Regions from separate parts of the Mesorhizobium sp. P2_B11 genome, predicted to be linked through region 1. Evidence: predicted binding sites of a transcription regulator. Region 1 holds the regulator's gene; the other holds the start of a gene.
What was found. Region 1 encodes LexA, which represses DNA repair genes until DNA is damaged. Its sites were predicted from a motif close to TGTTCNNNNTGTGTTCNG; they were not measured.
Positions count from the first base shown of each region.

Region 1 (15,427 bases):
CTGGGCTTCTCCAAGGACAGGCTGGCCGAACTGACGCGCCAAGAACCTGCCTTCCAGGGCCCGAACGGCCAGTTCGACCGCCGGCTGTTCGAGTCGCGGCTTCGCGACCTCGGCATGCGGCCGGAAGATTACCTGAAGAACCGGGCTCAGGTGGCGGTGCGCCAGCAGATCGTCGAGGCGGTTTCGGACGGCCTCAAGGCGCCGGACACCTTCTTCAAGGCAGTCGCGCTCTATCGCGGCGAAGACCGCACCATCGACTATTTGACCTTGCCCAAGGCACTGGTCGAGCCGATCGGGGCGCCATCCGACAGCGTGCTCCAGGCTTATTTCGAGACCAACAAGAAGACCTACGCGGCGCCGGAATACCGCAAATTCTCCTATGTCCGGCTTGAGCCCGAAGACATCATGGATATCAGCGCGGTGACCGACCAACAGGTCAGCGACGACTACAACAAGAACAAGGGGCGCTACACCACGCCGGAAATGCGCACCATCGAGCAGCTGGTGTTCCCGTCGGCGGACGCAGCCAAGGCGGCATCCGATTCGCTGAAGACGGGCGCCACCTTCGACAAGATCGTTATCGCGCAGGGCAAGACCCAGGCCGACACGCTGCTTGGCACGCTCTCCAAGGACAAGATCAGCGACAAGGCAGTCGCCGATGCCGCATTCGCGCTTGCCGTCAACGAAGTCAGCCCGGTCGTCCAGGGCACGTTCGGCCCGGTGCTTTTGCGCGTCACCGAGATCAAGCCGGAAGTGGTTAAGTCGCTGGCCGAGGTGTCCGACCAGATCCGCAAGGACCTGGCGCTTAGTGAAGCAAGCCGCATCCTGCTCGACGTGCACGACAATTACGAAGATACCCGCGCCGCCGGCAGCACGCTCGCCGAAGCCGCCGCCAAGCTGAAGCTCAAGGACGTCACCGTCGAGGCCATCGACCGCACCGGCCTCAAGCCGGACGGGACCATCATCAAGGACCTGCCGGCATCGCCGGACCTGATCAAGGCGGTGTTCGAGGCCGAGCCCAACACCGAGAACCAAGCCCTGACCACGACCAACAACGGCTTCGTGTTCTACGAGCTGACATCGATCACGCCGGCTCGCGACCGCAAGCTGGACGAGGTTCGCCAGCGGGTGGTGGCCGACTGGACGGCAGAGGAAACGACCAAGCGGCTGACCGCCAAGGCGGATGAGCTCGACAAACGCCTCAAGGCCGGCACCACACTCGACGTCATCGCCGGCGAACTGAAGCTCGAAAAGCAGACCAAGCGCGGCGTCAAGCGCGAGGCCGACGACGTCGATTTCGGCAAGGACGGCGCTGCAGCGATGTTCGGCGTCGGCGAAGGCGGCACCGGGCTCATCCCCTCGCCCACCGGCGAAGGCCAGATCCTGTTCAAGGTGGCCGAAGTGTTCGAGCCGGCCGGTGCCGACGCCAGTTCGGTGCCCGACGACGCACAGAAATCCTTCACGCAAGGCATGTCCGACGATCTGCTCGACCAGTTGGTGGCGCAGTTGCAGACGCAATACGCCGTCAGCATCGATCAGGCCGCCGTTGCCCAGGCCCTGGCTCAATGAGCGTTTTGGCCCCATGAGCGCCCTTAAGATCCATATCGCCAAGGTCGCCACCGGCACCGCGCTCACCTTCGAGGAAGCGCGCGAAGCCTTCGACATCATCATGTCGGGCGACGCGACGCCCGGCCAGATCGGCGGCTTCCTGATGGCGCTTCGCGTACGCGGCGAGACGGTGAGCGAGATTTCAGGCGCCGTCGCCACCATGCGCGCCAAGATGCTGCGCGTCGAAGCCCCTGAAGGCGCCATCGACATCGTCGGCACCGGCGGCGACAACTCGCACTCGGTCAACATCTCGACGGCGTCCGCCTTCGTCATCGCCGGCTGCGGCGTGCCGGTGGCCAAGCATGGCAATCGCGGCCTGTCGTCGCTGACCGGCGCTGCCGATGTGCTGGTCGCGCTCGGCGTCAAGATCGACATTCCGCCGGAGACGATCGGCCGCTGCATCCATGAGGCGGGCGTCGGCTTCATGTTCGCGCCGGCGCATCATCCGGCGATGAAGCATGTCGGCCCGACCCGCGTCGAGCTCGGCACCCGCACCATCTTCAACCTGCTTGGCCCGCTGTCCAATCCGGCCGGCGTCAGCCGCCAGATGGTCGGCGTGTTCCTGCCGGAATGGATCGTGCCGGTGGCCGAGACATTGAAGGCGCTGGGCACAGACCACGCCTGGGTCGTCCATGGCGACGGCTATGACGAGATCACCACCACTGGCGAGACGCACGTTGCGGAACTGGCCGGCGGCGAGATCCGCCATTTTACGCTCACCCCCGAAGCGGTCGGTTTGCAGCGCCACACCAAGGACGAGTTGCGCGGCGGCGACGCCGCCTACAACGCCAAGGCGATGCGCGACATGCTGGGCGGCGCTGCCGGCGCCTATCGCGACACGGTGCTGATGAATGCCGGCGCCGGCATGGTGGTGGCGGGCAAGGCGACAACGCTTGCCGACGGCATGGCGGCGGCGGCACAAGCCATCGACAGCGGCCGGGCGCTAGGCGTGCTCGACCGGCTGGTGGCGATTTCGAACGGATAGGCCCGTGGCTGACATTCTGCGCAAGATCGAGGCCTACAAGCGCGACGAGATCGCGGCTGCGAAAGCGCTGATACCGCTGGCCGAGATTAAAGCGCGGGCCAAGGATGCCGACGCGCCGCGCGGCTTTCTCAGGGCGCTCGAGGCGAAGCGCAGATCGGGCAACTTTGCCCTGATCGCCGAAATCAAGAAGGCGAGCCCTTCCAAAGGGTTGATCCGCGCCGACTTCGACCCGCCGGCGCTGGCGCAGGCCTATGAGAAAGGCGGCGCTGCCTGTCTTTCGGTGCTGACCGATGCGCCATCCTTCCAGGGCGCGCCGGAATTTCTCACCAACGCGCGCAAGGCTGTGTCGCTGCCGGCGCTGCGCAAGGATTTCCTGTTCGACCCCTACCAGGTCTACGAGGCGCGCGCCTGGGGCGCCGACGCCATCCTGATCATCATGGCCAGCGTCGATGATGCCCTGGCCAGCGAACTGGAAGCGACGGCATTCGAACTCGGCATGGACGCGCTGATCGAGGTGCATGACGAGGCCGAAACGCAACGCGCGGTAAAACTGTCGTCGCAGCTGATCGGCATCAACAATCGCAATTTGAGAACGTTCGAGACCAGCCTTGAAACCTCGGAGCGGCTGGCGTCGATGGTGCCTGGCGGTCGTTTGCTGGTCAGCGAGAGCGGCATTTTCAGCCATGACGATTGCCTCAGGATGCAAAAGACCGGCATCGAAACCTTCCTTGTCGGCGAAAGCCTGATGCGGCAAGAGGATGTGGCGGCGGCAACGCGCCTGCTTCTGACGGGCAAGGCGACGGCCGAGGTAGCCTGACGATGGCAGCCGCCCTCACCCATCTCGGCGCCAAGGGCGAGGCCAATATGGTCGATGTCGGCGACAAGGCGGAGACGACACGCACGGCCATCGCCGAGGGCTTTGTCTCGATGCAGCCGGAAACGCTGAAAATGATCCTCGACGGCGACGCCAAGAAGGGCGATGTGCTGGGCACCGCGCGCATCGCCGGCATCATGGCGGCCAAGAAGACGCATGAACTGATCCCGCTCTGCCATCCGCTGCTGTTGACCAAGGTGTCGGTCGACATCGAACCGGACGCGGCACTGCCCGGCCTCAGGGTCACCGCGCTCGCCCGCGTCACCGGCAAGACCGGGGTGGAAATGGAGGCGCTGACCGCGGCGTCGGTGGCATGCCTGACCATCTACGACATGGCCAAGGCAGCCGACCGCGCCATGGTGATTTCGGGTATCCGTCTGGTCGAAAAGACCGGCGGCAAGTCCGGCGACTACAAGGCGGGTTCGTAAATGGCGCTGGTCCCGGTGACCGAGGCGCTGGAGCGCCTGCTGGACGGCGCTGCCGCGCTGCCGGGTGAAAGCGTCGCGCTAGCGGATGCGGCCGGCCGGGTGCTGGCGGAACCGGTCGTGGCGCTGCGCACCCAGCCGCCCTTCAACGCCTCCGCCATGGACGGCTATGCCGCGCGGGCGCAGGATGTAGCGGCCGCCCCGGCGCGGCTTTCGGTGATCGGCATGGCGCCGGCCGGCCGCGGCTTTGCCGGCTCGGTCGGCAGGGCGGAGGCTGTCCGCATCTTCACCGGCGCGCCGCTGCCCGAAGGCGCCGACACCATCGTCATCCAAGAGAATGTCCGCGACCTTGGCAATGGCCATATCGAGGTCACCGAGCCGACCGCAAAAGACCGTAACATCCGCCGTCGTGGACTGGATTTCTCGCAAGGCGACCTGCTCCTGCAAAAAGGCCGCGTGCTCGATCCGGCCGCATTGTCGCTTGCGGCGTCGGCCAATCATCCGCTGCTCAACGTCGTGCGCCGGCCGCTGGTCGCCATCATCGCCACCGGCGACGAGTTGCTGCCGCCGGGGCGCGACCCCGGTCCGGATCAGATCATCTCCTCCAACGCTTACGGCGTTGCGGCCGCCGCGCAGTCTGTCGGCGCCAAAGCGCTTGATCTCGGCATCGCGGCAGATCGCAAGGCCGACATAGCGGCGCTGGTGCGCAAGGCAGTCGCGGCAAAGGCCGACGTCATCGTCACGCTCGGCGGCGCCTCGGCCGGTGACCACGACCTCGTGCACGATGTGCTGACCGGCGAAGGCATGAAGCTCGATTTCTGGAAGCTCGCCATGCGCCCGGGCAAGCCGCTGATGTTCGGGCGTCTCGGCGATATCAGGTGCATCGGCCTGCCCGGCAATCCGGTGGCGAGCCTGGTCTGTTCGCAGCTGTTCTTGAAGCCGCTGTTGGCGCAGCTCGGCGGTAGCACGCACCGGCAGGACATCCGTCCGGCGCAACTTGGCGCCGCGATGCCGGCCAATGATCTCAGGCAAGACTATGTGCGCGCCGTGGTGAGCGAACAGGCCGGCGCACTGGTGGCGACGCCGTTCGGCATCCAGGATTCCTCGATGCTGAGAATGCTGGCCGACGCCAACGGCTTGATCGTGCGCGAGCCCTTCGCGCCGGCGGCTGCAGCGGGCGCCACCTGCAGTGTGCTGATGTTACGCTGAAGACCGAGCGCCCAAGCTGCTCATTTTACTGATAAAACTGGCCTATTCGGCAAGCAATGTCCGCGTCAGCGGATGCGCCGGATCGGCAAGCCCGTCGACGATGCTGAAATGATGCCGGTCCGACTCGACCACCGTGCTGGTCATGGCGCCGAGACCGGTCCAGATGTTGGCGAGCAACGCATTCTGGCGCAGGAACTCCGCCCGCTCGCCGCCGCCGACCCAGCAGGTGATGCGTGCGCCCTCCATCGGGCGCAGCAGCGCCGGGCTTTCGGCCAGGGCTTCGGCTTCATCGATTGCCAGTGTCGCGTTCATGCCGGTGCGCATGATCGGACGCAGGTCATGAACGCCGGAGATCGAAACGACATTGCGCACGCGGCCGGCCACGTCGGCGGCCAGAGGGCTCGTCGTCGTCACCATCCTCGAGGCGAGATGGCCGCCGGCGGAATGCCCGGTCAGCATCACCGGCCCGCCGACCATCGTCGCCGCCTTGCCGATCGCCGCAGCGATTTCCCTGACGATGCCGGAAATGCGTATGTCGGGACAGAGCGTGTAGGTCGGCATTGCCACGGCAAAGCCGCTGGCGACGGCGCCATTGGCCAGATGCGACCAGGCGTTCTTGTCGAACGCCTTCCAGTAGCCGCCATGGATGAAGACGACGAGCCCCTTGGGCATGACATCGGGAAGAAACAGATCGAGCCGGTTGCGCGCACTGTCACCATAGGCGATGTCTAGCTTGGCCCGCCCCGCGGCCGACAGCGTGTCGCGAAAAGTCTGTGCCGGTGCATCCCATGCGGCCGGCCAGCGATTGCTGCCGGCAATGTTGTCGCCATTGGCGTAGGCGTTGTCCCAATCGGCAACACGATGTTCGAGCATCTGCACCCCTCCCGGATGGCTTCAGTTCAGTCGACAGGAATGGCCGCCGGCAAAGGCGGCGTCAATGCTCCACCCTAAAAACATTTTAGGCTTGAAACAAATTTCGACTGGTGCGATCCTGTGATCGTTCAGCCATGGGCGTGAGGCAGACAGGGGCAGCCGAAAAATGCTTGGGCCATCAGCGCATATCGACACGTTCACGCGCGATAACCTGCCGCCGGCGGACCAGTGGCCGGAGTTCCTGCTCGACGGCTTCGACTATCCCGACCACATAAATGCCGGCGTCGAACTGACCGACAGGCTGGTCGAAAAGGGCTTTGGCGACCACACCGCGCTGATCGGCAATGGCCGCCGCCGCACCTACAAGGAACTGTCCGACTGGACCAACAGGCTCGCCCATGCGCTGGTCGAGAATTATGGCGTCAAGCCGGGCAACCGGGTGCTGGTCCGCTCGGCCAACAACCCGGCCATGGTCGCCTGCTGGCTGGCCGCGACCAAGGTGGGCGCGGTGGTCGTCAACACCATGCCGATGTTGCGTGCCGGCGAACTGACCAAGATCGTCGACAAGGCGGAAATCACAATCGCGCTTTGCGATACAAGGCTGATGGACGAGATGACCGCCTGCGCCAAGGACAGTGCGTATCTCAAGCAGGTCATCGGCTTCGACGGCACTGCCAACCATGATGCCGAGCTCGACCGCGCCGCCCTCGACAAGCCGGTCACCTTCACCGCCGTCAACACCGGCCGCGACGACGTCGCCCTGCTCGGCTTCACCTCCGGCACCACCGGAGTGCCGAAGGCGACGATGCATTTCCACCGCGACCTGCTGATCATCGCCGACGCCTACGCCCGCGAAATCCTCGAGGTGACGCCGGACGATATTTTCGTCGGCTCGCCGCCGCTTGCCTTTACCTTCGGCCTTGGCGGGCTCGCCATCTTCCCGCTGCGCTTTGGCGCCGCGGCGACGCTGCTGGAACAGGCGACGCCGCCCAACATGATCCACATCATCGAGACCTACCGGGCGACCATTTCCTTCACTGCTCCCACCGCCTACCGGGCCATGCTCAAGGCGATGGATGAAGGTGCCGACCTGTCCTCGCTGCGCGTCGCGGTTTCGGCCGGCGAGACGCTGCCGGCGCCTGTCTTCGAGGAATGGACGCAGAAGACCGGCAAGCCGATCCTCGATGGCATAGGCGCCACCGAGATGCTGCATATCTTCATCTCCAACCGCTTCGGCGACATGAAGCCGGCCTCCACCGGCAAAGCCGTCAGCGGTTACGAGGCACGCATCGTCGATGACGAGATGCGGGAGCTGCCGCGCGGCTCGACAGGCCGGCTGGCGGTGCGCGGCCCGACCGGCTGCCGTTACATGGCCGACGCCAGGCAGAAGGAATACGTCCGTGACGGCTGGAACCTCACCGGCGACACCTTCACGCAGGACGAGGACGGTTTCTTCCACTTCGCCGCGCGCTCCGACGACATGATCGTCAGCGCCGGCTACAACATTGCCGGTCCCGAGGTCGAAGCAGCGTTGCTTTCGCACCCCGACGTCGCCGAATGCGCGGTGACCGGCGCCGAGGACAGCGAGCGCGGCCAGATCGTCGAGGCGCATATCGTTCTGGTGCAAGGCGTCACGCCCGACGCATTGACCGTCAAACGCCTGCAGGACCACGTCAAGGCGACGATCGCGCCCTACAAATATCCGCGTTCGGTGAAGTTCATCGACGCATTGCCCAAAACCCAGACCGGTAAAATCCAGCGCTTCCGGTTGCGGGCGGAGAAGAGCAATTGAGCCAGCCCTACGATCCGGCCTCCGATGGCGCGCAGATGTCGTTCAAGGAGCGGATGTCCTACAGCGACTATCTGCACCTGGAGAAGGTGCTCGACGCGCAGGCGCCGCTGTCTTCGGCCCATGACGAGATGCTGTTCATCATCCAGCATCAGACATCGGAATTGTGGATGAAGCTCGCCTTGCACGAGATCGGCGCCGCGATCCGTTCGATCCGCGAAGATCGCCTCGAACCAAGCTTCAAGATGCTCTCGCGCGTCGCGCGCATCTTCGAGCAGCTCAACAATGCCTGGGACGTGCTGCGCACGATGACGCCCAGCGAGTACACCGAGTTTCGCGACGCGCTCGGCCAATCCTCGGGCTTCCAGTCCTGGCAGTACCGCGCCATCGAGTTCATGGCCGGCAACCGCAACCTCGCCATGCTCGGCCCGCACAAGCACCAGCCTGATCTTGTGGACCGTCTGGAAGCGATCCTGGCCACGCCGTCGCTCTATGACGAGGCGCTGCTGCTTTTGGCGCGCAACGGCTTCGACATCGGTGCTGACGCCAAGCGTACGGACTGGCGTGAGACGCGCGTCGAGAACGAAGAGGTGCTGGTTGCCTGGCAAACCGTCTACCGCGACCCGCAGCGCTACTGGATGCTCTACGAACTGGCGGAAAAACTGGTCGACTTCGAGGATTACTTCCGCCGCTGGCGCTTCAACCACGTCACCACGGTCGAACGCATCATCGGCTTGAAGCGCGGCACCGGCGGCACCTCAGGCGCTTCCTACCTGAAAAAGATGCTGGAGGTCGTGCTGTTTCCGGAGCTGTGGACGGTTCGCACCCGGCTCTGAGCTCTTTGTTTCCGCGCAATTCCCGAGGGAAAAGCGCTACGCACTTTTCCTGGACTTGCGCCGATTTCAGGTAACCGCGGTCTTGACCGCAAAGCGGGCGTCCTGCCAGGCGCCGGTGCGCAGAATATCCTCCAGCACGTCGACCCCCTGCCAGACATCGCCATAGCCGACATAGAGCGGCGTGAAGCCGAAACGGATGGTCGACGGCGCCCGAAAATCGCCGATCACACCGCGCTCGATCAGCGCGCGCATCACCTGATAGCCGTGCGGGTGGAGGAATGACACCTGGCTACCGCGCTGGCTGCCGTCACGAGGACTTTCCAGTTCAAGCCCGTAAGCGCCGCATCTGGCTTCGACGAGCTGGATGAACAGGTCGGTCAGCGCGATGCTCTTTTTGCGCACCGCCGCCATGTCGACGTCGTTCCAGATATCGAGCGCCCCTTTCAGCGCCCGCATCGACAGCACCGGCTGCGTTCCGCACAGGAAGCGGCGGATGCCGCTGCCGACCGCAAAGCCCTGCTCGAAGGCAAAGGGCCGCGCATGGCCCCACCAGCCGCTGAGTGGCTGATGAACATCGCCATGGTGGCGTTCGGCCGCGTAGATGAAGGCCGGCGAGCCGGGGCCGCCATTGAGGTATTTGTAGGTGCAGCCAACGGCGAAATCGGCATTGGCGCGGTCGAGTTCGACCGGCAAGGCGCCGGCGGTGTGGCAGAGATCCCAGATGATCAGCGCGCCGGCCTCATGTGCCTTGCGCGTCAGCGCCGCCATGTCGCGCAACTGGCCGGATTTGTAGTTGACGTGGTTGACCAGGATGACGGCAACGCTGTCGTCGATCAGATCCTCGATTGCGGCAGCGTCGACGCCCTCCAGCCGCAGCCGCGTTCCCGGCCGGGTCGAGGCGACGCCTTCGGCCATATAGAGGTCGGTCGGGAAACTGTCGCCTTCGGCAACGATGACCGAGCGATCCGGCCGCATGCCGAGTGCCGCGTGCAGCAGCTTGTAGATGTTGATCGAGGTCGTGTCGCAGACCACCGTCTGCCCGCTAGCCGCGCCGATCAGTCGTCCGAGCTGATCGCCGAGTTCCACCGGCATGTTGAACCAGCCGGCGGTGTTCCAGGCGCGAATGAGATCCTGCGCCCATTCCTGCGTGGCGGCCTGCTGCAGTTCGCTGAAGACGGCTGGTGACGCGGCGCCCAGCGAATTGCCGTCGAGATAGATCACGCCTTGCGGCAAGACAAAGCGTTCACGCATGGAACGCAGCGGATCGGCGGCATCCATCGCTTCGATTGCAGCGAGATCGGGTGTCATGCTCATGATCCGGCGCCCCTCCATGGACAAACGCATTCGGCGGAGCCTGGCCGCCCAAACATGCCGGCGATCTTGAGCGGTCCTCCTGGAGCTGTCAAACATTATATATAATCTACCCAATGAAAGGCTTTGATATATAATCACCATCCGAGCAATCTGACTGATGGGTCACGATGTTGGATGACGAGCAGTCCTCGAAGACGGAAGCGGCCTATCGGCTGCTGAGGCGCGATATTCTTGCGACCCGGCTGGCGCCTGCAGCACCCTTGAAGCTGAGCACGTTGCGCGGAACCTACGGCATCGGCTGGACGCCGCTTCGCGAGGCGCTGTCGCGGCTGGAAGCCGAACGGCTTGTGACCGCCATCAGCAACCGTGGGTTTGCGGTTGCTCCCGTCTCTCGCGCCGAGCTCGAGGATCTGTCGCGTGCGCGGCTGGTGGTCGAACTGCCCTTGCTGGTTGAATCGATCGAAAAGGGCGACCGTCAGTGGGAAGACGCGGTCGTTGCCACGCACTACCGCCTCTCACGCTGTGGGTCCGTGCTCGATGATCCCTCGGATGAGGCCGTCGATGCGTGGTACGAAAAACATGATGCCTTCCACGCGGCGCTGCTCAGTGCCGCGACATCGAGCTGGCTGCTGCGTTTCAACGCGACGATCTCCGATCAACTGCATCGCCACCACCGCTTTCTTAGCCTGGCCCCGACGCTGCGCGCGGCCGCCGGCCGCCAGCACGGCCACCAGAAGGCCATGGCGGCGCTGCGCGACGCCGTGGCGATCGAACACCACACCGCCCTGATGGAAGCAGCCCTTGATCGCGACGCCGAGCGCGCAAAAAAACTGATGAGCGTTCACATCGGCTACACGCTGCAGGTCTATGCCCAGAGTGAACCGGGCGCAGCGACGGAGGCAGTGCAGCCCCGCCCGAAAAAGCGGCAGCGGTCCGGCAAGGCATGAATGGCCCGATGGCGCGGGCCGCCGGCATTTCACCCCGTTGCCGGCAAACGAAGCGCGGGCGCCGATCGCGGCGCGGAACGTTAGGCTGAACAAAACGTCAACGCATTCATTAAACTTTAAACAGTTGCGGAACACAACTGGAACAGATAGTGTTTGTTCTGGGTTTGTTTTTTCTGATTCTGGTTTCAGAACCCGTGGGGGCCGCGATGCTGACGCGCAAACAACATGAACTCCTGATGTTCATCCATGAACGCCTGAAGGAGAGCGGAATCCCGCCGTCTTTCGACGAGATGAAGGAGGCGCTCGACCTTGCCTCCAAGTCCGGCATTCACCGCCTGATCACGGCGCTGGAGGAGCGGGGTTTCATTCGCCGGCTGCCGAACCGGGCGCGTGCGCTGGAAGTGCTGCGATTGCCCGACTCGATCGCTCCCGGCCTCAATGCGGCGAAGAAGTTTTCGCCGAGCGTCATCCAGGGCAGTCTCGGTCAAGGCGGACAAGGCGGTGTGGGGCAAAGCGGTCTCGGCCGCCAGATCAAGCCGGCCTCGTCGTCGCGTTCGATGTCGGCCGGCAATGACGACGCGGTTTCGGCTGTGTCGATCCCGGTGATGGGCCGCATCGCCGCCGGTGTGCCGATCGACGCCATCCAGCACCAGACGCATTCGATCTCGGTGCCGCCGGACATGATCATGGGCGGCGAACATTACGCGCTTGAGGTCAAGGGCGACTCGATGATCGAGGCCGGCATTTTCGACGGCGACACGGTCATCATCCGCAATGCCGATACGGCGAGCCCCGGCGAGATCGTGGTGGCGCTGGTCGACGAAGAGGAAGCGACGCTGAAGCGCTTCCGCCGCAAGGGCGCCTCCATCGCGCTGGAAGCCGCCAACCCGGCCTATGAAACCCGCATCTTCGGGCCGGACCGGGTCAAGGTGCAGGGCAAGCTGGTCGGGCTGATCCGGCGCTACTGAGCCGGCTTGGGTTTGTACTTTTCGCGCTCCTTGTAGGGCGGCAGGCCGCGTGCTTCGCGTGAGAAGCGGCGTTGCTCGTGCCAGGGACGATAGGGCTTGTCGACGGCGAAACGTATGGCTGGCGCTGTCGCGGCCGATTGCTGGTCGAAGAAGACGGCGGCACTTCCGTCACGGGCAAGCTGCTTCTTGGTCACGACTAGCACCAGCGGGTCGCGACAAGGATTGTAGGCGGTGGCGTCGTCGATGACGATCAGGCTCGCGAAAGCGCAGGCCGGTCGGGCTGTTTTGCGATCCTTCGCAAGCGCGACAATGGCGCCGGACGGGTGCCGGGCAATGCAGAGATCGCCTGTGCAGTAGAAGGGTGAGCCGGGCGGCAGGTCGAGCGGATCGAGGTCGAACCGCGTATCTCCAGTCTCGAAGGTCTCCGGCTGAATGATGGTTTCGGCCCGCAGCGCCCGTTTCCAATTGTCGGTGGTGAATTCGTTTGCGCGCTCCCGGTTGAGGGCAAGCTCGCCGCCGCCGATCGGCACAGCAACCAGATGTGCGTCTTCCGAAATGAGCACGTCAGGCGTGCGCACCTGCGGCACGGTCAGCAGGCCGGCCAGCGCGAAAGGCACGGCCGCCAGCCTGAGCCAGGTCGTGGCCATGGTGGCAATGACAAGGGCGACCGTCACCAGCAGGACCGACTGAATGGAGATCAGCCCGACGGCATCGACCGGGGAGCGTTCGGAGATCCAGCCAGAGATGGCGATCATCGCCGTCAGGCCCTTGCCCATCAGATAGAGGGACGGCCAGTCAAAGCCAAAAGGCATCAGCAATGCGCTGATCACCGCCAAGAGCATGACGACAGAGACAATTGGCATCACGGCCAGATTGGCGAGCAGGCTGAGCGGCGACACGCGCTGAAAATGCCAGATGGCAAACAGCAAGGTCGCGCTGCCGGCAATGATCGAGGTCATGGCGAGCCCGCCCATGCCAGCCAAGAATTTTCGCGACAGGAAGCTGACGAAAGAGCGCCTCGCAGGGGGCGTTCTCACTCTGTCGGCGCGGTAGTCGGCCCAGCCGGCATAGGCGCCGACGAGGGCGGCGGTGGCGGCAAACGACATCTGAAAACTCGGGCCGACGACCTCATGCGGCGACACCAGGATGACGGCGATGGCCGAGATCGCCAGATTGCGCATGGTAAGCGCCGCACGATCGAACAGCACCGCAACCAGCATGACCGCCAGCATGATGAAGCTGCGCTCGGCGGCGACCACGATGCCTGAAATGACGAGATAGGCGGCGATGGAGACAAGCGCAGCGCCGGCCGCATATTTCTTGACCGGCCGGCGCGAGGAGAAATCGGGAAAGAGCGCAAAGGCGCCACGCAGCAATCCCATGATGGTGCCGGCGACCAGCGCCATATGCAGGCCGGAAATGGAGATGATGTGGTAGATGCCGGTGCGCCGCATCGCCTCGTTGATTTCGTCCGGAATACCAGCGCGCACGCCGACAATCAGCGCTGCTGCAATCTCGCCTTCGGCGCCACCGATTTGGCCCCTGATATGGTCGGCAATGTTTTCCCGGGCGTTCTCAATGGCCGAAGAGAGCCGCGCGGTCAGCGGCGGCGGTCCCTGGGCGGCGATGGTTTTGGGATTGCCGAGAAAGAAGCCGCTGGCGCCGATGCCGGTGAAATAACTGTCGAAGGAGAAGTCGTAGCTCTCCGGCCGTACCGGACCGGTCGGCGGCAACAGCCTGGCATAGCCGGTGACCAGGGAGCCTGCCGTCATATCGGCGGGAACGGTGCGTGCCGAGAGCCTGACCCGTTCCGGCGCGTAGCGCAGCTTGGGGTAAGCGGTGGAAATCACGTCGAGTGTCAGCCTGACGCGGCCGTTTTCCATTTCCTCGAGACTGACGACGCGCCCGGTTAGCCGTGTTTGAATCTCGGAGCCCAGCATCTGCGTGCCGGCGCGCCATGTCTCGACCTTGGCGGCGACGACGCCAAGCGCGCACAGCATGGCAGCCATAAAACACAGATGCGTCCTCGGCCGCGACCGGGTGACGGCAGCGCAACCTGCCATGAGCAGCACGATGGCGATTGGTTGGGCAAAGCCCGGCTCGCTGGCCAGCGAGAAATAGACAATGACGCCGGCCGCCAGGAAAACCGGCACCAGCAGGAAGGCGACGCCGCGGTCGAGTTCCGTGCCGGCGGCGACGGCTACACTGCGGCGGATAGCGGGCCATGTCGAATGGCGCAGCAGCCTGCGCAGGCGGATGGCAAATCCGGGCACAGCAACCGGTGCCGGCGCGACGTCATCGGGCGATGCAGGCAGGTAGCCCGGGCGCAGTTCGGGCAGCGCAACCGGCATCGGCTCGGCATAGGGAACGTCGGCAAACAACGACCGTTCGCTGACGCTTGCCTCCGCGCCCTCGCCCTCCTTTGCGCCCCGGCCTCGTTCAGCCATCGGGTCTGCCCCTTGCGCCCCAGACCCCCTATGCTACATGAACGCGCAAAGCGCGAAAGTCCGCGCCGCCATCTCATGCATTGCCCCGAGAATTGCCATGTCCAAACTTGCCACGTCCAACAGGGTGGTCACCCGTTTTGCCCCCTCGCCCACCGGCTACCTGCATATCGGTGGCGCGCGCACCGCGCTGTTCAACTGGCTGTACGCCAAGCACACCGACGGCACGATGCTGTTGCGCATCGAGGACACCGATCGCGAGCGTTCCACCGAAGCGGCAACCCAGGCCATTCTCGATGGGTTGACCTGGCTCGGCCTGTCCTGGGACGGCGGGGCCGTCTCGCAGTTCGAGCGCGCGCCGCGCCACCGCGAGGTGGCGGAGGAGCTGGTACGCCTGGGCAAGGCCTATTACGCCTATGAGACGCCGGCCGAGCTCGAGGCCATGCGCGAAGCTGCGCGCGCGAAAAGTCTGCCGCCGCGCTACAATGGCGCGTGGCGCGACCGCGCGCCCTCCGAGGCGCCTGCCGGCGTCAAGGGCGCCATCCGCATCAAGGCGCCGGCCGAGGGCGAGACCGTGGTGCATGACCGCGTGCAGGGCGAGGTGCGCTTCCCCAACAAGGATCTCGACGATTTCATCATCCTGCGTTCGGACGGTGTGCCGACCTACATGCATGCCGTCGTCGTCGACGACCACGATATGGGTGTCACCCACATCATTCGCGGCGACGACCACCTGACCAATGCCGCGCGCCAGACGGTGATCTACAACGCCATGGGCTGGGAGGTGCCGTCCATGTCGCACATCCCGCTGATCCATGGCGCCGACGGCGCCAAATTGTCGAAGCGGCATGGCGCGCTCGGCGTCGAGGCCTACCGCGCCATGGGCTATCTGCCCGAGGCGCTGCTCAACTATCTGGCGCGCCTCGGCTGGAGCCATGGCGACGACGAGGTGATGTCGATCAAGGACATGATCACCTGGTTCGACATTGGCGACGTCAACAAGGGCGCGGCGCGCTTCGACTTCGCCAAGCTCGATGCGCTGAACGGCGTGCATATGCGCAAGATGGACGACGTCCAGCTGCTCGACATCTTCGTCGCCACTCTTCCCTATCTCGAAGGCGGCCCGGCGCTCGCCGCCCGCCTCGACGACACCAG
Region 1 is NZ_JBFUDF010000006.1:139,635-155,061, forward strand. Features, by position in the region: gene AC1DYJ_RS20075 (peptidyl-prolyl cis-trans isomerase) at 1-1,569, shown strand, start outside; gene trpD (anthranilate phosphoribosyltransferase) at 1,583-2,593, shown strand; gene trpC (indole-3-glycerol phosphate synthase TrpC) at 2,598-3,410, shown strand; gene moaC (cyclic pyranopterin monophosphate synthase MoaC) at 3,413-3,895, shown strand; gene AC1DYJ_RS20095 (molybdopterin molybdotransferase MoeA) at 3,896-5,101, shown strand; gene AC1DYJ_RS20100 (alpha/beta hydrolase) at 5,144-5,974, opposite strand; gene AC1DYJ_RS20105 (AMP-binding protein) at 6,141-7,766, shown strand; gene kynA (tryptophan 2,3-dioxygenase) at 7,763-8,599, shown strand; gene kynU (kynureninase) at 8,666-9,913, opposite strand; gene AC1DYJ_RS20120 (GntR family transcriptional regulator) at 10,081-10,860, shown strand; gene lexA (transcriptional repressor LexA) at 11,067-11,828, shown strand; gene AC1DYJ_RS20130 (ComEC/Rec2 family competence protein) at 11,822-14,275, opposite strand; gene gltX (glutamate--tRNA ligase) at 14,373-15,427, shown strand, end outside.

Region 2 (15,427 bases), on a different contig from region 1:
GATCTCATCCTGGAGGTAGCGCGTGTGGGTGGCGAGAACCGAGGCTTGCCGGGCTATCGCCTGCGCCACGGCAGGATGGGAATGGCCGAGCGAAGATACGTTGTTATAGGCATCGAGATATTTCTCGCCTTCGGGCGAAAACAGCCAGGCGCCCTCGCCGCGCGAAACATGGATCGGCTCCTGGTACATCAGCCGATAGGCGGTGCCGAGGACGCGTTCACGCCTTTCGACCAGCGCCTGCATGGTCTGCGGGAGCGGCGAGCTTCCGGGAATGAAGGCGTTGGCCATGCTGGTATCGCGCGCGCTGCTCATGTCATGCCTTTCCACAGACGCCGTTGATCCAGGCGCGTTTCTCATCCCTCGACTGGCCGAGCAGCGCCGACAACCCCGCCTGGGCGTTGGGCCTGTTGCGCAGGATATAGTCCTTGTTGTCGGGATGCGAACTCGCCCGCCACGACGCGACCAGCACGGTCGTGGCCATGCGCGAGGCGACGAGAAAGGGCACCAGCGCGATCTCGGCATCGGTGAGCTTCAGCCGCCGGTGATAGCTCGCAATGAACTCCTCCAGCGGAAGCAGCGAGCCTCTGGCGTCGGAGAAATGGTAACTGGCCGCGACCGCGACGTCATTGACGAGCGGCGCGTGGATGATGTCGCCGAAATCGATGAGGCCGGCCACCGCCTCATTGTTGGTCTGGTCCATCAGCACATTGTAGAAATTGAGGTCGTTGTAGATGATTTGCGCTCGCAGGCCGGGAATTTCCGGCGCAACGACATCGGCGAAGTCGCGGATGGCGCGCTCGGCCAAGCCGCGCAGGGCCTCATCCTCGACTGTGCCGAGCAGCGGCTCCAGCCTTGGCAGATCCATGCTGTTCCACGGCAGGCTGTGGCTCTGCGCGGGATGGGAGAAGTTCTGAAGCCCGATATCGAGCTCGGCGAGCAGGGTTCCCAGATTTTGCCGCACGCCGCGCGTTCTGGGTAGCGCATGGAGCGGCGCGCCCGAGAGGTAGCTCAGCAGCCGAACCACGCTGGTGCGGCCTTCCCGCAGCGCGATCGGTGGCTCGACGCTGCCGTCCAGCGCCGGCACGATGCGTGGAACGCGAAGGCTTGGCCGCGTTGCCTCGAGATGAAGCAGCGCGCTCGTCTGGAGATTGGTGACGGCAGGCTCTTCCGCGGGATTTGATATCTTCAAGACATATTTCGCACCGTCCGGCGTGGTCAGCAGGAAATTCATGTCGCGCTCGGCAGTCAGCACCTGGGCTTGCGCGCTGACGCCGAAGACATCAAGACCGATCTGCTCGGCCTCGTCGGCAAGCGTCGCTGGCGCTTTCGAGGAAAGCGGGCCCTCAAGGTCGGGGATGGAAATCATTCTTGGATCGAACCTGGAGATTGGAAAGCGCCGAGACGCGCGGTGGCGAGAGGTATATCCATTTCCGATTCCCTGGTCGCTATGCCTCCAGGCGAATATCGTTTGGCAGCATCATCGCCGCTGTTTCCACGAGCGATGCCGAGCGCCGCGGCGGGTGAACACTGCGATATCTCCGCGCGAAGCGATACCGCGTGCCGCCAACACATGTTCCTGTAATGTTCTTGCCTTGGCCTGAAATCTATGGTTGTCTTGTCCTGACATCGCTCGCGGCCTGAACCACAAGGACCTGAGCGAACCGGTATCCGGGGGCAGAGCAAAATGGTGGCGCGGGTTCGCACGGTTGCTTTCCAGGGCATCGAGGCCGTGCCGGTCGATGTCCAGGTGATGATCGCGCCGGGCAAGGTCGGCATGCAGATCGTCGGCCTGGCCGACAAGGCGGTGGCCGAAAGCCGCGAGCGGGTGCAGGCGGCGCTCCATGCCTCGGGCCTGTCGATGCCGTCGAAGAAGGTGACGGTCAATCTCGCTCCGGCCGATTTGCCCAAGGAAGGCAGCCACTACGACCTGCCGATCGCGCTCGGCCTGATGGCGGCGCTGGGCGCCATCCCGGGCGACATGCTGGCCTCCTATGTCGTGCTCGGCGAATTGTCGCTCGACGGCACCATTGCCGCGGTCGCCGGAGCGCTGCCGGCGGCGATCGGCGCCAATGCCGAGGGCAAGGGCCTGATCTGCCCGTTCGGCTGCGGGCCGGAAGCGGCCTGGGCGGGCAAGGATTTCGACATTCTTGCGCCGCGCAGCCTGATTGCCATCGCCAATCATTTTCGCGGCACGCAGGTGTTGTCGCGGCCGGAGCCAGGCATCCATGTCTCGGCGCGCGATCTGCCCGACCTCTCAGACATCAAGGGCCAGGAGAGCGCAAAGCGGGCGTTGGAAGTGGCCGCGGCCGGCGGCCACAATTTGCTGATGGTCGGGCCTCCAGGCTCGGGAAAGTCGATGCTGGCGCAAAGGCTGCCGTCGATCCTGCCGCCGCTGGCGCCCAAGGAACTCTTGGAAGTCTCGATGATAGCCTCGGTGGCGGGCGAGCTCGGCGAAGGCAAGCTAACCGACCGGCGGCCGTTCCGCGCCCCGCACCATTCGGCCTCGATGGCGGCGATGGTCGGCGGCGGCTTGCGGGTGCGGCCGGGCGAGGTCTCGCTCGCTCATCACGGCGTACTGTTCCTCGACGAGTTCCCCGAATTCTCGCCGCAGACGTTGGATGCGCTGCGCCAGCCGCTGGAGACCGGCGACTGCATGATTGCGCGCGCCAACCACCGCGTCACCTATCCGGCGCGCATCCAGCTGGTGGCGGCGATGAACCCGTGCCGCTGCGGCATGGCCGGCGAACCCGGCTATCGCTGCCTGCGCGGCGAGCGCTGTCGCACCGACTACCAGGCGCGCATCTCCGGCCCGCTGCTCGACCGCATCGACCTCAGGATCGAAGTGCCGGCGGTCTCGGCCGCCGATCTGATCCGCCCGGACCGGGCGGAGAAAAGTGCTGCTGTCGCCCAGCGCGTGGCGCGTGCCCGGACCATCCAGCGCGAACGCTTCGAGCGGCTCGGCGTCACCAGCGCGACGACCAATGCGCATTGCTCGCCCTCGATCATCGAAGACATCGCCGTGCCGGATGCAGCCGGCCTCTCGCTGCTGAAAGACGCCAGCGAAAAGCTAGGCTTTTCCGCCCGCGCCTATCACCGCGTGCTGAAAGTGGCACGCACGCTGGCCGACCTCGACGCCAGCGAAACCGTCGGCCGCATCCATCTGGCCGAAGCAATTTCCTATCGCATGATGTCCGAGCGGGTAGCGCAGGCGGCGTAACGGCGCTCAGCCTGGCTTTATCGCGCGGGCTGATGGTGCCTGGCTTTGCCGAAAGTCAGAACTTGTAGGCGAAGGCTGCGCGAACGACGCTGAAATCCGTCTTCACGTTGTACGGATCGATGGGATCGAACCCGAAATCCTTCTTGCCAAGGTCGACGTATAGATATTCCGCGCGAACGGTCCAATTGTTGTTGAAAGCATATTCCGCACCGCCGCCGACCGCATATCCGGTCTGGAACTTGGTTTCGGTTTCGCTGAAGACATGCTCATCGATCTTCACATTGCCCATCGCAACGCCGGCTGTGACATAAGGAAGGAACCGATCAAAAGCGTAGCCGACGCGGCCGCGGATCGTTCCAAACGCATCCAGGCTCGCTTGCGCGCCAAGGCCACCGCCGCCAAAGCCGGGTGCGAACTCTTCCTTGAACCCCAGGTAATTGATATCACCTTCGACACCAAGAACCCACTGACCGTATTGGTAGTTGGCGCCAACCAGAACGCCGCCGGTGAAGTCGCTGATATCGGCCGATCCGGTAATGCCTATGAAATTGCCGTCGATATTGCCAAAGGCGCCACCCGCATTCGCGCCGATGTAAAAGCCGGTCCAAGAATATGTGGAGGCTACCGGCTCAACGACATCCGCTGCACTGGCCCCGGTCACAGTCATGCCGGCAACCAGCAAGATCCCTGAAAAAAGTCGCATGAATGTCCCCCGACTCGACCGTCAACTGGTCAATGTCTTGGCAAATACACCCAAATCCTTGCGAAACCTGTATCAAAACGGTCACGCTGCCGGCTAAATTAGTGATTGCAGGCACTAGGGGCAGCGTCTGCACGCGCGTGCGGTCGCGGAGTTGCATACGCCTCAGCCGACGCCTTTCCGCCGCCGGATCAGGCCCGCTCTTTCGCCTTCAGCTCCAGCCGCCGTGCATGCAGCACCGGCTCGGTATAGCCATTCGGCTGTTCGCGGCCTTTGAACACCAGGTCGCAGGCGGCCTGGAAGGCGATGGAATTGTCGAAATCGGCGGCCATCGGCCGGTAGAGCTGGTCGCCGACATTCTGCAGGTCGACGATTGCCGCCATGCGGCGCAGCGAATCCATCACCTGAATCTGCGAACAGACCTTGTGGTGCAGCCAGTTGGCGATGTGCTGCGAGGAGATGCGCAGCGTGGCGCGATCTTCCATCAGGCCGACATCGTTGATGTCGGGCACTTTCGAGCAGCCGACGCCCTGGTCGATCCAGCGCACGACATAACCCAGAATGCCTTGCGCATTGTTGTCGAGCTCGCGCTGGATCTCGTCCGGCGTCCAGTTCGGCCGCACCGCCACCGGCACCGACAGTATATCATCGAGCTTGGCCTTCGGCCGGCTCTTCAGCGCCGCCTGGACGGCATGAACATCGACCTTGTGATAGTGGGTGGCGTGCAGCGTCGCGGCCGTCGGCGACGGCACCCAGGCGGTGTTGGCGCCGGCCTTGGGATGGGCGATCTTCTGGTCCAGCATCGCAGCCATCAGGTCCGGCATCGCCCACATGCCCTTGCCGATCTGGGCGTGGCCCGCCAGCCCGCATTCCAAGCCCGTATCGACATTCCACGCCTCGTAGGCGGAAATCCAGGCCGCCTGCTTCATGTCGCCCTTGCGGATCATCGGGCCGGCTTCCATCGAGGTGTGGATTTCGTCGCCGGTACGGTCGAGGAAGCCGGTGTTGATGAACACGACGCGCTCCTTCGCCGCGCGGATGGCCTCCTTGAGATTGACGGTGGTGCGCCGCTCCTCGTCCATGATGCCCATCTTGATGGTGTTTCTGGCCATGCCGAGCAGCGCCTCGACGCGGTCGAAAATTTCCACCGCGAAGGCGACCTCTTCGGGGCCATGCATCTTGGGCTTGACCACATACATCGAGCCGGCGCGGGAATTCATCCGCCGTCCGTTGGCACCGACATCGTGCAGGGCGATCAGCGCCGTCAGCGCCGCGTCCATGATGCCTTCCGGCACCTCGTTGCCGTCACGGTCGAGAATTGCCGGATTGGTCATGAGATGACCGACATTGCGCACCAGCATCAACGAGCGGCCGGGCAGGGCGAGCGCGCCGCCATTGGGCGCCGTCCAGGCGCGGTCCGGGTTAAGTTTGCGGACAAAGCTCTTGCCGCCCTTGCTGATTTCCTCGGCGAGGTCGCCTTTCATCAGGCCGAGCCAGTTGCGGTAGACGACAACCTTGTCCTCGGCATCCACGGCCGCAACCGAATCCTCGCAGTCCTGGATGGTGGTCAGCGCCGATTCCAGCACGATGTCGGCAATGCCGGCCGGATCGGTGCGGCCGATCTGGTTGGCGCGGTCGATCAGGATTTCGATGTGCAGGCCGTTCTGGGTCAGCAGGATGGCTTCCGGGTTGGCGGCATCGCCTCGATAGCCGGCAAACTGTTTCGGGTTGGCCAGCGTGGTGCCGCCGGCGCCGGCGCTGAGCCGCAAGATGGAGCCCTGGACCGTGAGCCCGTTGACGCCAGCCCATTTGCCCGACGTCAGCTGCACCGAGTCATCGAGGAAGCTCTTCGCCCATGCAACCACCTTGGCGCCGCGCACGGGGTTGAAGCTTTTGCCCTTTTCGGCCCCGCCGGTCTCGGCAATGGCATCGGTGCCGTAGAGCGCATCGTAGAGCGAACCCCAGCGCGCATTGGCGGCGTTGAGCGCATAGCGCGCATTCATCACCGGCACGACCAGCTGCGGCCCGGCGACGATTGCGATTTCAGGGTCGACATTGTCGGTCGAGACGGAGAAGGACGGGCCTTCCGGCACGAGATAGCCGATTTCCTTCAGGAAATTTTTGTAGGCCTCCATATCGATGGGCGCGCCATTGGCGCGGTACCAAGCGTCGATCTTCTCCTGCATTGCATCGCGTTTGGCCAGCAGCGCCCGGTTTTTAGGAGCGAGATCATGCACGATGGCCGACAAGCCGGTCCAGAAAGCGTCGGCCGCAATGCCGGTGCCCGGCAGCGCTTCGTTGACTACGAAGTCGTGCAACTCGCGGGCAATCCGCAATCCGGCGATCTCGACGCGATCGGTCATCAGGGCTTCTCCAGATGAAAGGCTTTGCGGCCTTTGGCATGTCAGGGGTGAAGGGTCAATTCAGCTTAGGGTGAAGGCGGGGATTTTGGCTGATGGCGAAGGCGGCGGCGGCAGCGTCCTTCTCCCCGTTCTACGGGGAGGTGAGGAATAGTCCGCGTAGCGGACGAAAAGCCAATTGCCTGGCTTTTCGAGTGACGAACGGCGGCAGCCAGATGGGCGCGGCTTTATGTGAGGTTGCTGCTTCACAGTCATCAGCCGGAGCGATGAGGGGCAAGATCGCCACCCCAGCCCCGGAAGAAGCTATATCCCGGCTGCCCTACCGATAGAGGTTTGGGTGCCTGGCCTTCTCGGCTTTACAATTTCCCGCCCTCTGAACCGCCATCGCGAAAGCTCTCTCATAGGCGTGGATGGCCCTCTGGAACTTGGGCCGATCGGGCATCATATGCTTATCCATCCCGTCGTACAAAAGGACTGGAACAGTTATGATCGCTTTTCCATCCTCGTTCGGTCTTAACCGACATCTTTCAAATACGCCGTTCAGATCACCCGCCATGATGGCGACCTTCTTCAAATAAGCGTCGTCTTTGCCTGCCAACCAATTGATGTTGTTCTGCTCTCCTTGTCCGGCTGAGGCGGTCGATATTGCGAAGCATAGTCCTGCGGTGAAAGCAGAAAACGCAAGGCTCAACTTCATTGTTCTCTCCCAATTTGAAGCCAAGAAAGCACATTTCTGCATAGCGGAACAGGCTGGCCGGTCCCTCTCTCGATTTGAGCCGCGCAGCAAGAACACCGTCCTTGTTACCTCAAGAGAGTTAGACCTATGTCCACGCACTTTGCGACTATCATAAATGATGAAGCCGGCGTCGAAATCGTCAGTACCATCGGCCAGCTTGAAGGCGGTCCGCGCGATGTTCGCTTCGGAGGCGCTTAAACCGCAATCCTCGGCCTTCCCGACGCCACCGCCACCACATGCGCCTCGATGAACATGCGCTGGCTCTCGACGGTCGAGACCTTGAACTCCGTCGCGACCTCGATCTCGGCATTGTCCGTGCCAGCATCCTTTGCCCGCTCCGCCACAATCGCCCGCACATCCGCTTCCGCCGCAGCGATCGCCTTCGCCTCGTCGGTGAAATCACGCACCGTCTGCCCCGACGCGAGGCGAAACAGGCCTTCCTTGGGCTGGCTGACGCGGGCTTCGGCCGAGACGCGGACCTGGCCGACGACGGCGCCGAGCGCGTTGGCGACATCGGTGTCTTCCGGCACCACGCACTCATTGCCGACCAGTTCGGCCAGGCCGGCATAGTGCAGCGGGGCCGAGGCGCCGAGGCCGATGACGGGGCGGTCGAGCGCGACGCTGAGGCGTGCGATGCCGGGGTGGGCATCGACGGCGCGCTGCACCAGCGCATGCGCGACGGTGGCGGCGCCATCCAGCCCGTCCTCGGCAAAGGCGGTCTCCAGGATATACTCGGCCGACCAGCGCGTCAGCGTCAGCAGCACGCGTTCGGAGATCACTTCCGGCGAGGCGGCAATGTTCTGGCCGCGGCCATCGCGCTTGCGGGCAAACAGCTCGGCGCCGAGCCGGGCAGTCGCCGCATCCCAATTGGCCTGCTTGCCCAGCACATGGGCAGCATCCGACGGGGTGAAGCCGGAGATGTGCACGAGGCCGCGCGAGACCAGCCGGTTCAACGTGGCGTTCTGGGCGTTCGACGCCAGCAGCCTGTCGATGGCGAGCGGCACAGCACCGATCTGCTCATAGAGTTTGGCTTCAGGCGCGGTCAGGCCAGCGGCGAGCCGGTCCGGCACGCCGGTGCGCAGCGCAAAGCGGCCATCCATGCGGCCGGGGTTTGGCGCGCGCAGTTGACGTTCAAGCTCCGACGTCACGGCAACACCATGCATCATGCCGGCCAGCGCCAGCGGCACCAGACGGCGTGGGCCGAGCAGGATCTTTGGGTTGAGCGCGCCATCTTCCAACGCCACTTCGGAATCGCCGCCGAGGCCGAAGGTGCGCATCGCCACCGCCTCGACCATGGTGCGGAAGCCGCCGACAGTGGCGCCTTCGGGATCGAGCCGGGGCCGGCCGCCATCGAGCACGGCAACGTCGGTGGTGGTGCCGCCAATGTCCGACACCATGGCGTTGTCCAGGCCGGTCATATGGCGGGCGCCGACCAGGCTGGCGGCCGGGCCGGACAAAATGGTCTCGATCGGACGCTGGCGGGCGAACGCGGCCGAGACCAGCGCACCGTCGCCACGCACCACCATCAGGGGTGCGGCGATGTTGCGAGCTTCCAGAAACCCTTCGGTCGCCGCCACCAGCCGGTCGATCATCGAGATCAGCCGGGCGTTGAGCAACGTGGTGAGCGCGCGTCGCGGGCCACCGAGTTTTGCCGACAATTCATGGCTGGCGGTGACCGGCAGGCCGGTCTTTTCACGGATGAGGTCGCGGGCGGCGAGCTCATGCGCCGGGTTGCGGGTAGCGAAATAGGCGCAGACGGCAAAGCCCGACACCGAGGCGCCGAGCTCGGGGAGTGCCGCTTCCAATCCCGACAGATCGAGCTTGGCCGCATTGCCGTGGACATCGTGGCCGCCGGAGCAAAACACCACCGGATCGGTGCCGAGCGCCGTCTTCAGCCCGTCGCGGGCAAGATCGCCCTCGGTAAAGCCGATCATGATCAGCGCCACACGCCCGCCCTGGCCTTCGACCAGCGCATTGGTGGCAAGCGTCGTCGACATCGACACGAGTTTGATCGCCGTCGGGTCGGTGGCGGATTTTTCCAGCACCGCATCGACCGCGCCGGAAATGCCGACGGCAAGATCGTGGCGCGTGGTCAGCGCCTTGGCCTTGGCCAGCACCTTGCCTTTTGGCCCACCTTGTTCCGACCACAGCACGGCATCGGTATAGGTGCCGCCGGTGTCGATGCCGAGGAACAGGGGGGTTGATTTGGCGGTCATTTCTGGTGGTCCGGAATTCTGCTTCCCCCGCCCTTAACCGATACGGCCCTGCGGATAAAGGCGGGAGCGGTGGGCCAGTTTGACCCTCCTCCTCGCGAACCATGCCCGGCAAACTTTGTAACGGTCACATTTTTTCATTGGTGCGCCGCCTGCCTTTGCGTGCACCATACGCCTAATCTCCATCCCTCGCAGGACTTCGCCATGACCATGCTTCCCGGCATTGCCGACATCCACGCCGCCGCCGCGCGGCTCTCCGGCCTGATCGTCGAAACGCCGTTGATCGAATCGGAGGAACTCAACAAGCGCTTCGGCGGCCGTATCCTGTTCAAGCCGGAGACACTGCAGCGCACCGGCTCGTTCAAGTTCCGCGGCGCCTACAACAAATTGTCGACGCTGAGCGAGGAAGAGCGCGGCCGCGGCGTCGTCGCCTTTTCCTCCGGAAACCATGCGCAAGGCGTTGCCGCGTCGGCCGCCATGTTCGGCGTCAAGGCGGTTATCGCCATGCCGGCGGATGCGCCGGCGATGAAGATCGCCAATGTCCGCAAGATGGGCGCCGAAGTGGTGCCGTTCGATCGTTTTCGCGACGACCGCATGACCGTGGTGCGCCCCTATATGGACAGAGGCATGGTGCTGGTGCCGCCCTTCGACGATCCGGCCATCATCGCCGGACAGGGCACGATCGGCCTTGAACTGATGCGCCAGGCCAAGGCGCTCGGCGTCAGCCTCGACGCGGTCGCCATCCCTTGCGGCGGTGGCGGCCTGTCGAGCGGCATTTCGATCGCCGTCAAGGATGCTTCGCCGGGCACTGCCGTGTGGGCTGTGGAGCCCGAGCATTTCGACGACACCCGCCGCTCGCTGATCGAGGGAAAAAGGGTTTCGAACGAACCGGGCTTCAGCTCGATCTGCGATGCCATCCTCACCGCCGAGCCCGGCGCCATCACTTTCGAGATCAACCGCAAGAACCTCGCCGGCGCCATCGCAGTCTCCGACAAGGCAGCCGCGCAGGCGATGCGCGACGCCATGGCCCATCTCAAGCTGGTGGTCGAGCCCGGTGGCTGCGTGGCGCTGGCCGCGCTCTCGTCAGGCGAGATCGAGCTGTCGGGCAAAACCGTCGCCGTGGTGCTGTCGGGCGGCAATGTCGATTTCAGCACCTATGCCGAGATCATGGCCGCGGCTTAGGCTGGCGGCTCATGCGCTCGAAACGAAGCAAAGCCTCACGCGCTTCGATATCAACCTCTTCTCGTTTGTCGTCTTCGCTTGGGTGATCCGCCAGTCGCCGCAGGTCGTCTTCCAAGCCGCGGAAAATGTCGATCGGCGGTTCTCTTGCGAACAGATTGATGCAGTGCCACTTTTGAGTCCCATCCGTTCCTCGAAGAACCCGCAAAATCGGATCAATCAGCGGTGTGCCCAAGGTGAGAAGGAAATCGGCGAGTGGTCTGGCTACAGGCCAATTGCTGTCGGCAGTCCAATCCATCAGTTCGTCCAGTATCGGCGCAATCGCAGGATACCCCGCTTCGGCAATCCGACGGATAGCGTCGCAATCATGCTTGTTGCGCGGCAATAGCCCCTGTGCATCAATCATCTGAGATCTCGCGGCCGCCGACCTTCCGTGTTTGAGACGGCGACATCTGGAAGGCCTGTCCCGCCGAGGGTCAAGGAGATTTTTATGGACGACCAGAAGATAAGAGCAGCTCTGGATCGCCATTGGGCCGCTTCCGATGCCGATGATTTCGAGACCGAGCATCAGATCTACCGTGACGACGCGGTGCTCGACTATCCGCAATCGGGCGAACGCATTGTCGGGCGGCACAACATCCAGTCGTCGCGCGCCGCGCAGCCGAACCGGAAGCGCTTTACGGTGCGGCGGATCACTGGCTCAGGCGACCTCTGGATCACCGAATATGTCCTGACCTATGACGGGATTCCATCCTATACGGTGAGCATCATGGAGTTCCTCGATGGCAAGGTGGCCCGCGAGACCCAGTATTTTGGCGATCCGTTCGAGCCGGGCCCTTCGCGCGCGCAATGGGTCGAGCGGATACCTTGAAACGGCGTTAGCATGACCGGCCACCGCCCGCTCGACCGCGCAGACCTGCCGGATGATACGGCCGCCCTCGCCCGCTACCTCATCGGCAGGCTGGTGGTGCGGGAGCTGCCGGAAGGCGTTGTCAGAGGACGCATAGTCGAGACCGAGGCCTATGTCGTCGGCGACGCTGCCGGCCACGGTTTTCGCGGCATGACACCGCGCAATCACTCGCTGTTTCTCGAGGCCGGCCACGCCTATGTCTATCTCGCCTATGGTGTCTCCTGGATGCTCAACGTTTCAAGCGAAGGGGCGGGGACCGGCACCGGCGTGCTGATCCGGGCGCTCGAACCGCTCGAAGGCATTCCGTTTATGCAGCAGAACCGGGGCGTCGAGCGTTTGCGTGATCTGGCGCGAGGGCCGGGGCGGCTTGCCCAGGCATTGCGGATCGACCGTTCGCTCGATGGCCTCGATCTTTGCCGCAAAGGCCCGCTATGGCTGGCGGAAGATGGGCATCAAGCCGGCGACATCGGCCAAGGCATCCGGATCGGCATTACCAAGGATGCGGACCGCCCGCTGCGATTTTATGTCAGGGGCACTCCCTTCGTCAGCGGCCCAAAATCGCTCAACCCGTGAGAACTAGTCGAGCGTGCGCCTGAACCGCACCAATGCGACGCCGGCAAACAAAGCCACGAACGCAACCAGCCAGGTGATCTCGCCCGCCACCGCCGGCAGCTCGGCGCCCTTCAGCATCACCGCCCGGGTGATGCGCAGGAAATGCGTCAGCGGGAAAATCTCGCCAAAAATCTGCGCCCAGCCCGGCATGCCGCGATAGGGGAACATGAAGCCGGACAAGAGGATCGACGGCAGGAAGAAGAAGAAGGTCAGCTGCAGTGCCTGCATCTGCGTGCGGGCGATGGTCGAGATGGTGTAGCCGAGCAGCACCAGCGCCAGCACGAACACCAGCACGGCCGTGAGCAGCAGCGACATCGAGCCGGTGAAGGGGATGGCAAACAAAAGCTTCGACGCCGCCAGCACGACCACCACCTGCACCGCGCCGACCGCGAGGTAGGGCAGCACCTTGCCCATCATGATTTCAAGCGGACTGGACGGCATCGCCAAAAGGTTCTCCATCGTGCCGCGCTCGGTCTCGCGCGTCAGCGCGATCGAGGTCATCATCACCATGGTCATCTGCAGGATGACGCCGAGTAGCCCGGGAACGATGTTGTATTGCGAGATGCCTTCCGGGTTGTAGCGCCGGTGCACCACCACATTGAGCTGGCCCCTGGCGTTCTCGGTCGCCGCCTCCTGCATGCCTTGCGCCCGAAGCAGCGCCTGGTTGGCGACGGTGCTTAGCGTCGAGATGGCGCCGCTGGCGGCGGCCGGGTCGGTGGCGTCGGCCTCGATCAGAATCTGCGGATTGTCGCCGCGTTCGACCCGGCGGCTGAAATCGGCGGGGATGGTGACGACGAAGGTAACGTCGCCGTGTGCCATCAGGAACTCGGCTTCCTCGGCGCTTTGCGCGACATGGTCGAAACGGTAATAGCCGGTCGTCTGCAGCGCCGCGACAATGGCGCGGGTGTAAGGGTCGTTGCTGGTCGCCACGAGCGCGGCCGGCAGGCTCTTGGGGTCGTTGTTGATGGCGTAGCCGAACAGCACCAGCTGAACCAGCGGCACCCCCAGCATCATGGCGAAGGTGATGCGGTCGCGCCGCATCTGGATGAATTCCTTGATGAGCAGCGCGCCAAGCCTGGCGAAGGAGAAGATGCCGTTCATGCCATATTGTCCTTCGAGCCGGACATGAACTGGATGAACACATCCTCGAGACTGGTCTCGCCGGGCTTTACGCTGACGCCCTTGTGCTCCTTCTCGACATCGGCCAGCGCCTTCTCGAGCTTTGCCTTGTCGGAGCCGACGACATGCAGCGTCGCGCCGAATGGCGCCACCTGGTCGACGCCCGGCCGTTCCTTGAGAGCATCGGCGACCTGGTCGAGGCGCGGCCCCTGCAGCACGAAGGTGGTCAGCCCGGCATTCTTGACCACCTCGTCCACCGTGCCGGTGGCCAGCATCTTGCCGTAGGAGATGTAGGAGATGCGGTGGCAGCGCTCGGCTTCGTCCATATAGTGCGTGGAGACCAGCACGGTCAGCCCGCCGCTGGCGAGGCGATGGATCTCGTCCCAGAATTCGCGCCGCGCCTTAGGGTCGACGCCGGCGGTCGGCTCGTCGAGCAGCAGCAATTTCGGCTTGTGCATGATGCAGGCGGCGAGCGCCAGCCGCTGCTTCCAGCCGCCCGACAGCGTGCCGGCGAGCTGGTTGCGGCGCGTCGTCAGGCCGAGTTCTTCCAGCGTTCGCGCGACATGCTCTTCCACCGGCTTCAGCCGGTAGAGCCTCGCCACGAATTGAAGATTCTCGCCGATCGTCAGATCCTCGTAGAACGAGAATTTCTGCGTCATGTAGCCGACTTCGCGCTTGATGCGGAGCGACTCGGTGCGGATGTTGAACCCCAGCACCGTGCCTTCGCCCTCGTCAGGCGTCAGCAGCCCGCACATGATGCGGATGGTCGTCGTCTTGCCGGAGCCGTTCGGGCCGAGGAAGCCGACGATCTCGCCTTCGGCCACCGTCATCGTCACATGGTCGACGACGGTCTTGTCGCCAAAACGCTTGACCAGGCCATGGACGTCGATGGCGTTCATGGAGCCGAGGCCGCCAGCTCGACGTCGACGATCTGGCCCGGCTGCAGCGGGCCTGCATTGCCCTCGGGCCGTGCTTCGACGAGGTAGACCAGCTTCTGCCGGTTCTCGAGCGAATAGATCACCGGCGGGGTGAATTCCGGATCGGGCGAGACATAGCTGACGCGCGCCTTCACGCCCTCGCCGCAGCCGTCGCAATGGACGGCAAGCAGCGTGCCGACCTTGATCGACGAGAAGGCGCTTTCCGGGATATAGACGCTGAGCTTCACGGCGCCGTCCGGCAAAATCGAGATGACCGGCGCCGTTGGGCCGGCGGTGTCGCCGGGGTTGCGGATGACATCGTTGACGCGGCCGGGCGAAGGGGCGGCCAGCACCCGCTTCGACAGCCGCCACTCAGCCTGTTCCAGTGCCGACTGCGCCTGCTTGACCTGGTTGTCGGCTGCCTTGATGGTTTCGGGCCGCGCCGGCAGGCCGCCGACGGCGAGATTTGCCTCCGCCTGGCCGACTTGCGCAGTGGCTGTCTCCAGCGTCGCCGACGCGGTGTCGTAGTCGGCCTGCGTGCCGGTGCCGCGCTTGAACAGGTCGGCGGCGCGGTCATAGCGGCGCTTGGCGTCGGTAGCCTGCGCGCGGGCCATGTCGACCTCGGCCTTCAGCACGGCGATCTCTTCCGGTCTTTTGCCGACCTGCAGATCTGCCAGCTGCGCCTGCGCCTGGGCGAGCGCCGCTTCGGCTTGCGCCACGGCAATCTTGGCGTCGGCGCTTTCCAGCGTCACCACCGGCGTGTCTGCTACAACACGGTCGCCGCGCTTGACTCTGACGGTCTCGACCTGCGCCACCTCGATCGGCGCCAGCAGGACATAGTCGCCTTCGACATAGCCGACGGCGAGAGGCGCAGCCGGCGCGCAGGCGCCGAACAGCTGGGCCGCGAGCGGCAGGGAACAGAGAAAGCTCATCGCTTGCCCTCCTTGCGGGCGGCGGGTTTGCGCGCGCCCAGCATGGCCTCGAGATTGTTGGTGGCGACCGCAACCACCTTGGCGGCTTCCGCCGCGCCGATCTCGCGCCAGCCCATCCGGCGCAGCACCGCCTCGCGGCCGATGCGGAAATAGATGACCTGGCCGATCATGGTGAAAACGGTGAGCTTGGTGGCCTCGCTCTCGGCTGGCTCGCCGGTCGCCTGTTCCCAGACCTGGCAGAGCCGGCGATGCGTCGGCTCGAACACGCCGGCATAGATACGGTCGAGCGCCGCCGTGGGATGTGAGAGCTCGCGGAGTACGAATTGTACGATCTCGCCGGCCTCGGGACTGGCAACGATGAACCCAACCATCCGCTCCAGCGCGGCGACCAATTGCGCCCTGGCAGCCTCAGGGGTTGATGGAGCCGGCGCCTGCGCCGGACCGATCGCCTGTCCGGCAACGGCCTGGATGGTTTCGACGATATGGTCGGCGGCCGCGATGCGCAGCCCCTCCTTGCCGCCAAAATGATAGG
Region 2 is NZ_JBFUDF010000010.1:85,995-101,421, reverse strand. Features, by position in the region: gene AC1DYJ_RS28405 (aspartate aminotransferase family protein) at 1-312, opposite strand, end outside; gene AC1DYJ_RS28400 (phosphotransferase) at 314-1,366, opposite strand; gene AC1DYJ_RS28395 (YifB family Mg chelatase-like AAA ATPase) at 1,685-3,217, shown strand; gene AC1DYJ_RS28390 (outer membrane protein) at 3,273-3,920, opposite strand; gene AC1DYJ_RS28385 (malate synthase G) at 4,109-6,280, opposite strand; gene AC1DYJ_RS28380 (hypothetical protein) at 6,597-6,974, opposite strand; gene AC1DYJ_RS28375 (hydantoinase/oxoprolinase N-terminal domain-containing protein) at 7,208-9,229, opposite strand; gene AC1DYJ_RS28370 (threonine ammonia-lyase) at 9,431-10,408, shown strand; gene AC1DYJ_RS28365 (DUF5071 domain-containing protein) at 10,392-10,811, opposite strand; gene AC1DYJ_RS28360 (nuclear transport factor 2 family protein) at 10,896-11,276, shown strand; gene AC1DYJ_RS28355 (DNA-3-methyladenine glycosylase) at 11,289-11,888, shown strand; gene AC1DYJ_RS28350 (ABC transporter permease) at 11,892-13,028, opposite strand; gene AC1DYJ_RS28345 (ABC transporter ATP-binding protein) at 13,025-13,945, opposite strand; gene AC1DYJ_RS28340 (HlyD family secretion protein) at 13,942-14,895, opposite strand; gene AC1DYJ_RS28335 (DUF1956 domain-containing protein) at 14,892-15,427, opposite strand, start outside.
Region 2: a site for LexA is predicted at 1,572-1,589, ahead of AC1DYJ_RS28395 (YifB family Mg chelatase-like AAA ATPase). Genes of this name have one in related genera too.